One region of the Aliivibrio sp. 1S128 genome, then DNA from elsewhere that is predicted to be linked to it. Evidence: predicted binding sites of a transcription regulator. Region 1 holds the regulator's gene; the other holds the start of a gene.

The links. Region 1 encodes CRP, which controls carbon source genes, mostly activating them, when cyclic AMP is high. Its sites were predicted from a motif close to TGTGANNNNNNTCACA; they were not measured.
Region 2: a site for CRP is predicted at 2,451-2,466, ahead of gltB (glutamate synthase large subunit). Genes of this name have one in related genera too.

The regions. Positions count from the first base shown of each region.
Region 1 covers NZ_MAJV01000003.1:280,976-285,232, reverse strand. Annotated here, with positions in the region: gene astD (succinylglutamate-semialdehyde dehydrogenase) at 1-581, shown strand, start outside; gene A6E03_RS03120 (DUF1338 domain-containing protein) at 594-1,388, shown strand; gene crp (cAMP-activated global transcriptional regulator CRP) at 1,459-2,091, opposite strand; gene A6E03_RS03110 (OsmC family protein) at 2,338-2,739, shown strand; gene hslU (HslU--HslV peptidase ATPase subunit) at 2,856-4,190, opposite strand; gene hslV (ATP-dependent protease subunit HslV) at 4,213-4,257, opposite strand, start outside.
Region 2 covers NZ_MAJV01000003.1:69,606-73,862, forward strand. Annotated here, with positions in the region: gene arcB (aerobic respiration two-component sensor histidine kinase ArcB) at 1-1,076, opposite strand, end outside; gene A6E03_RS02165 (TIGR01212 family radical SAM protein) at 1,131-2,072, opposite strand; gene gltB (glutamate synthase large subunit) at 2,642-4,257, shown strand, end outside.

The DNA.
Region 1 (4,257 bases):
ATGAGTTGTTAGTTCGCCTTGTTGAGGTGGCAAAAAGCATCGTTGTTGACCAACCGTTTGCTGATAACGCTCCGTTTATGGGATCGCAAATATCAGTCGCAGCAGCAGAGTTTATTCTCAATGCTCAGAAGAATTTACAAGCTTTGGGTGGAGAGTCTTTACTTGAAGCCAAAAGCTTAGGTCATGCCTTTGTTTCACCGGGTATTATTGACGCGACTAACGTTGCTGAATTACCAGATGAAGAATACTTTGGACCATTACTGCAAGTGGTGCGTTACGAGACATTAGAAGAAGCCGTAAAGCTTGCTAATGACACTTGTTATGGATTATCGGCAGGCCTTGTTTCCACGGATGACAGTGAGTGGGAATATTTTGTAGAGCATATTCGTGCTGGTATTGTAAATCGTAACCGTCAATTGACGGGAGCAAGTGGTGACGCGCCATTTGGTGGTCCGGGTGCCTCTGGCAATATGAAACCAAGTGCGTATTACGCAGCGGATTACTGTGCATATCCAATGGCATCAATGGAAGGCGATGCATGTGAAATACCTGCACAACTCTCTCCGGGTTTAACTCTATAAGAGGCGATAAACATGAATAATGTAAATTCTTTATTTTCGTCATTGTGGAAAGATTATATTGCGCGCTTATCCCCATCTGCTGGGAAGGTGCATCAATTACTGTCTAATAACGATGAACTGATTAACGATCATATTGCGCTACGTACGTTTAATTTACCTAAAGTTGGATTACAGACTCTTGCTGCACCATTTTTAGCAATAGGCTATAAAGCGTGTGAGATTTATGACTTTGAAGCTAAAAAACTGAAAGCGCAGCATTTTGAGCACCCAGATCCTAATGCGCCACTCGTTTTTATTAGTGAATTATTAGTAGAAGAGTTATCACCTGAAATACAGGACATTATTCATGGCTTGGTTGAACAAGTACCAGCCCACTATTTTGCCACCAGTGATTTTCTTTCTTCCGGTAGGCCTTGGACATTAAGTTTCGAAGACTATCAAGTATTAGCGAAGGAAAGTGAGTACGCTTCTTGGTTAGCGGCTCATGGTTATGGCGCTAATCACTTTACGGTTTACGTTAATCAGCTTGAAGCGTTCTCTGAAGTGGTTGATGTGAACCAACACTTACGTGATGCAGGTTTTGCAATGAACGAAGTGGGTGGTGAAGTGAAAGGCTCTCCTGAGGTTTACTTAGAACAGTCATCAACAATGGCGGATAAAGTGAAAGTGAATTTTACGGAGGGTGAGTTTGAAATTCCTGGTGGATTTTATGAGTTTGCTAAGCGATATACGTTGCCAAGTGGGAAGATATATACAGGATTTGTCGCTGCATCTGCTGATAAAATTTTTGAAAGCACAGACAGTTAATTCTAAAATTTAGGCATAAAAAAACGCAGCTCAAGGGCTGCGTTTTTATTCGTTTAAGATAAGCGTTAAATTAACGAGTACCGTAAACTACAATTGTTTTACCGTGTGCAGAGATCAAGTTTTGCTCTTCAAGCATCTTCAAGATACGGCCAACAGTTTCACGTGAACAACCTACAATTTGACCGATCTCTTGACGAGTGATCTTAATTTGCATGCCATCTGGGTGAGTCATCGCATCTGGTTGTTTAGCTAGATTCAGTAGAGTCTGAGCGATACGGCCTGTAACGTCTAAGAATGCTAAATCACCCACTTTTTGGCTAGTGATTTGTAGACGAGTTGCCATTTGAGCAGAAAGACGCATCAGAATATCTGGATTTACTTGGATAAGTTGACGGAATTTCTTAAATGAAATCTCAGCAACTTCACAAGGGCTTTTTGCACGAACCCATGCTGAACGTTCTTGACCTTCTTCAAACAAGCCAAGTTCACCAATGAAGTCACCTTGGTTTAGGTAAGAAAGGATCATTTCCTTTCCTTCTTCATCTTTAATTAGTACAGCAACAGAACCTTTTACGATGTAGTAAAGAGTCTCAGCTTTTTCACCCGCGTGAATCAAAGTACTTTTTGATGGGTACTTATGAATGTGACAATGAGATAAGAACCACTCTAATGTTGGGTCTGTCTGAGGTTTACCTAGAACCATACTTTTATACTTCCTCTGCGTTTGCCAAGTAGGCGATGTCCATTTTAAAATAACTGAGCCAAATATCAGTTTGGCCTATACAATATGGTTATCGGAACAAGGCTGCATGTTCGTTGGGATAATTGATAAAATCATACCCTGTTTCGCCGTTGATTTCTTGACTTTGATCGTATGAAATGTGCGACCAAGGGCACAGTTTCGTGAAATGGATCACGAGTTTTCCTTTTATGTAGTAAAGAGGCTTTTATGAACGCTGAAGTTAAATGGATTGATGGATTTACTTTCTTAGGTCAATCTCAATCTGGTCACTCTGTTGTAATGGATGGTAATGGTGGAGAAAAAGCACCAAGCCCAATGGAATTAGTGTTAATGGCTGCCGGTGGATGCAGTTCTGTTGATGTTGTTGATGGTCTAAAATCAGCAAATCAAGCCGTACTTGGTTGCGTTGCAAAGCTATCAAGTGATCGTCGTGAAACCGCGCCGAAGTTGTTTACTCATATTAACATTCACTTTGAAGTGAGTGGAGATAATCTCGATCCTAAGGTGGTTGAGCGAGTCACTGCTGATTCATTACAGAAATATTGTTCTGTGTGTTTAATGCTAGGTGAAGGCATTGAGATGACACATTCTTGGGAAGTGATTGCTTAGATTATTTTTTCCAAAGAAAAAGCCTCATACATTTTGATGTATGAGGCTTTATTTTTAACTATTGTTTAACCAGTAATAATGAACAGATAATTACTGGAATTAGTATTCGTCGTCAATTATAGAATGAAACGACTTAGATCTTCATTAGCAATCAGATCACCTAAGCGAGATGTTACGTAAGCGGCATCTACCGTTAGGCTCTCGCCATCTTTTTCGGATGCGTCATAAGAGATCTCTTCCATTAGGCGTTCCATCACGGTGTGCAGACGACGTGCGCCAATGTTTTCTGTGCTTTCATTTACTTGGAATGCGGATTCTGCAATACGAGTAATGCCATCTTCAGTAAACTCAAGATTAACATTTTCTGTTGCTAATAAAGCGATGTATTGCTCTGTTAACGATGCATTTGGTTCGGTAAGAATACGTTTAAAATCATTCGCAGTTAATGCTTCAAGTTCAACACGAATTGGTAAGCGACCTTGTAGTTCAGGGATAAGGTCCGATGGCTTAGCCATTTGGAATGCACCTGAAGTGATAAATAACATGTGATCTGTTTTTACCATACCGTGCTTAGTGCTTACTGTGCTGCCTTCAACTAATGGAAGTAGGTCACGTTGCACACCTTCACGAGATACGTCACCAGACTGGGAGTTAGACCCTTTACAGATTTTATCTATCTCATCAATAAAGACGATACCGTGGTTTTCTACGTTGAAAATCGCTTGTTCTTTTAATTCTTCAGGGTTAACTAATTTAGCGCCTTCTTCTTCAGATAGGGCTTTAAGCGCATCTTTAATTTTCATCTTACGCTTTTTAGTTGTTTCACCACCAGATAGATTTTGGAACATACCTTGAAGTTGGTTTGTCATCTCTTCCATACCAGGAGGAGCCATGATTTCTACGCCAACTTGAGGAGCCGCAACATCCACTTCGATTTCTTTGTCATCTAGCTTACCTTCACGTAATTTTTTACGGAAAGATTGGCGAGTGCCTGAGTCATTATCGCTTTCTTCATTTTTACCCCATGCATCACGAGCCGGTGGTAATAAAATATCGAGAATACGATCTTCAGCTTGTTCTTCAGCACGGAATTTTACTTTTTCTACCGCTTGCTGATGTGTCATTTTTATTGCCACGTCAGTTAAGTCACGAATAATGCTGTCGACTTCTTTGCCTACGTAACCCACTTCGGTGAATTTTGTGGCTTCTACTTTTATGAAAGGCGCGTTTGCTAATTTAGCTAAACGACGGGCAATTTCGGTTTTACCAACACCCGTTGGTCCGATCATTAAAATATTTTTTGGGGTTACTTCAGCACGCAACTCAGGGTTAAGTTGCATACGACGCCAGCGGTTACGCAGTGCGATTGCCACTGAACGTTTTGCTTTATCTTGACCAATAATATGGCTATCTAGTTCGTGTACGATTTCACGAGGAGTCATCTCAGACATGGGTATTCCTTATTATTTATCGTTAAACGTTCAGTTCTTCAATGGTATGATTATGGTTAGTGTAGAC
Region 2 (4,257 bases), 210 kb from region 1:
AGGAAATCAAGAGGCTTAGGCAGGAGTTCTAATTTTCGACGATCAAATTTATCCATATCAATGATGTCGTTAAAGATATTACCAAGAGTGATCGCACTGACATTAATGGTTCTCATATAGTTATGTTGTTCATCATCAAGGCGAGTATCTAACAACATACGACTTAAACCAACAATGCCATTTAATGGAGTACGTAACTCATGGCTAATGGTTGAAATAAAAGTGGTTTTATCACGGCTGGCTTTTTCTAGCGCCTCTTCGTAACTTTTACGGTCGGTGATATTTCGACCAAAACCGACTAAACCAAGATGGCGTCCACCTTTACTATAAAATGGGATCTTACTTAATTCAAAGCATGCTTTTCGCCCATCAGGATAATCAAGCCATTGTTCGTAAGTTAAAGCTTGATTACCGGTTAGTACCTGTCTATCCGTATCTATAACTTTTACAGCGACTTCTTCGTTGTAAACATCTTTAGGCGATAGACCAATCAATTCTTTCTCTGTTTTACCGATAAGATCTTCCATTGCTTTATTGCAACCAGAAAATAAGCCGGATTCATTACGATAATAAATGATATCTGGAGAGGTATCTAAGTAGGAGCGTAACAATGCCGTTTGTTCCGCTAATTCTAATTGTGCTTTTTCACGTTGAAAAACTTCATTTTCAAGATCTTCCATTGCTTCTTGTCGAGCATCTTCTGCTTTTTCTCGTTCTTCAATTTCTTGATTTAGCTTCTTTACGTTGCCTTGTAATTTTTTATTTAAATCCAAGTCACGCGTACGCATTTCTTCCATTTTACTGACTAATTTAGACAATCGTTGGCGAGAATCCTCTAAATGTTCAACAACAACGGAGAGGAAAAAAACCGCCCAAGGCGTGATTAATAAACCAAAGAAAACAGAACGAACAATATCTAAGTCTGTCACTTCCCCACTCAAGAAAAGTGTAACCCCGACTTGAACGATAACAGCTAGCGCCACTAAGGCTATAGCGAGTAAGAGACTAAAACGAACGATGCCAAGTCTCACCATGAGATCGACATAAAATTGCGCGAGAATTTTTAACTGCTTCATAAACACACCCTGATAGTATTCAGCTAAATAATATCAGGGTTAAGTCTATTTGAGTTATTTTTTCAGTATTGGCTGGGTATATTTGAAGGGTTGGTTAATCAAAGAGCCTTGTGCTCCTTTTTTATTTAATGCCATTCCAACATTAGTTAATCCTAACCAACGAGGTTCACACCACAAAGGAGAAAGTAACGTTGGTCTTCTTGCGGTAGCAGACACACGGTGATAAACCACTTCAGGTGGCGTTAATCGAATAATTTCACAAGCAATATCAACATAATCATCCATTTCTGGCGCTTCAATTTTTCCTGCTCGCCATGCTTTCGCCATCGTACTTCCTTCAACAATATGCAAAGGATGTAATTTAAGTCCGTCTGTTCCGGTCTCGAGCACTTTCGCTAACGTTGTTCGGTAATCATCTCGAGTATCTCCTGGCAACCCCATAATTAAATGAGTGCACACCTTAATACCAAGCGATCTGGCTTTTCGAGTAATAACATCATAACAAGCAAAATCATGACCGCGATTAATTCGTTTTAACGTTTTATCATTGGCCGTCTGTAATCCAAGCTCTAACCAAACCTCATAACCCTCATCAACATATCCCTTCAATAAGTCTAGCACCGCATCAGGTACACAATCTGGGCGCGTACCAACACATAAGCCAACAATGTTTGCTGACTTAAGTGCTTCTTCGTACATATTTTTAAGTACTTGAACTTCAGCAAAGGTATTTGTATAAGCTTGAAAATAAGCAAGGTACTTTTTAGCACGCTGCACTTCCCCTGCTCTATCAGTCAATTGGTCATGGATTGATTTAAATTGTTCTGTCTCATCAGAAAAAGAGGCAACATTACAAAATGTGCACCCACCTTTACCTATGGTCCCATCTCTATTTGGGCAACTAAAACCACCATGAAGCGTCAGTTTATGTACTTTCTCGCCATAGCGACGTTGTAAATCTTGACCAAATGTATTTGCTAATTCATGAAGTTGCATTGCGATAACCAATTAAGTAAATCAAGCACTTAGTTCACAAATAAAAAGAAGTCTCACTTCTATTTATGAAAGTTGCTAACTCGTTTGTAAAAAAAGACCGTAAATAATATCTAAATAAACCATTCCTAACTCTAATTTATATCAATAAAAGACGCATAAAGTGGCGATTTAATCGTTAAAAAGCCCATTTATTATAAATACTTATTCATTTTGAGTAAAAAAAGTGAAGATTACGTGTAACTTTCGTTGGTATTTAATATGACAAAAATGTAGGATAGTTACATCGTTAAATAGATTAATTTGCCATCAACACGAATGTTGATGTGTTTCGATAGTGGTATCTACCCTCAAACCACAAATACAACGGATAAAACTGTATTTGATTGATATCACAATGGATGGGTTAGTTTGCACGTCATAATAAGTGATGCCAGCAAACACCAGAATGGATTCAAACTTGCTACCTCTTGAGGCTAACTCACAGCAAGTTCGATTTGAAAATTAGCAAAGGACTAGACAGAAACTTACGTAGAGAAGTTGTGTCTGCATAATACTGGAAGGATGTATCTATGGTAGATAGAGAGCAGAGTACACAGGGCATGTATACTCCTGAATTGGAGCATGATGCGTGTGGTATCGGTTTTGTCGCTCACCTTAAAAACCGTAAATCTCATGATGTGGTTACTCAAGCACTTGATATGCTTGCTCGTATGGAACACCGTGGTGGTCAAGGCTGTGATCCATGCAGTGGCGATGGCGCAGGTATTCTATTACAAAAGCCACATGAGTTTTTATTAGAAGAAGCCGTTAAACTAGGTATCAAGCTGCCTTCTTTTGAAAAATACGGTGTCGGTGTTGTCTTATTCCCTAAAGACGAACATAAACGTCAACAATGCAGAGATATTTTAGAGCGTAATGCTCAACGTCTTGATTTAGAAATCATTGGCTATCGCGTTCTTCCTGTCGATAATTCAATGCTAGGCGACGATCCCCTAAGTACTGAGCCTCAATTTGAGCATGTATTTATTTCTGGTGGCCCATCAATGACCCCAGAAGAACTTGAACGTAAATTGTATGTTCTACGTAACTACACCGTTCGAGTATGCTTGGAAAGTATTTCTAATATTGGTGATGATTTCTACATCAACTCTCTATCGTACAAAACACTTGTTTATAAAGGTCAATTAACGACTGAACAAGTTCCACAGTACTTCCTAGACTTACAAAATCCAACGATGGTGACGGCATTAGCGCTGGTTCACTCTCGTTTCTCTACGAATACTTTCCCTCGCTGGCGTCTGGCTCAACCATTCCGTTACATTGCTCATAATGGTGAGATCAACACAGTTCGTGGCAACTTGAACTGGATGAAAGCGCGTGAAGCTATTATAGAGTCTGATCTCTTTAGCCAGCAAGAAATGGATATGCTGCTTCCGATTTGTCAGGAAGGCAGCTCAGATTCATCGAATTTCGATATGGCGCTAGAACTGCTTGTTCTTTCTGGCCGTAGCTTGCCACACGCATTAATGATGATGATCCCTGAAGCGTGGCAAGAAAATAAAAACATGGACCCTACCCGTCGCGCGTTCTATCAATACCACGCGAACGTAATGGAACCTTGGGATGGCCCTGCGTCTGTTTGTTTCACCGATGGTGTTCAAGTAGGTGCAACACTTGACCGTAATGGTCTTCGTCCTTCTCGTTATACCGTGACAAAAGATGACTTCCTTGTGATGGCATCAGAATCTGGCGTTGTAAAAATAGCACCAGAAAACATTGAGTTCCGTGGTCGTCTACAACCTGGTCGTATCTTTGTTGCTGACTTAGAACAAGGCCGTATTATTTCTGATGAAGAAGTAAAAGATGGCATTGCGAAATCACAACCTTATGAAAAATGGGTTGAAGAGAATCTTCTAAGCTTAAATAAACTGCCTGAAGCAACAAACCAATACAGCCAGCCTTCTCCTGAGCGCCTACTCAACCGTCAACAAGCGTTTGGTGTTACCTCAGAAGAAGTGAATGAGATCATCCTACCATTAGCGAAAACGGCTTATGAGCCATTAACTGCAATGGGTGCCGATTGGCCACTAGCGATCCTTTCTCATCAATCTCAGCATTTATCTAACTATTTTAAGCAGTTGTTTGCCCAAGTAACTAACCCACCGATCGACCCGATCCGTGAGCG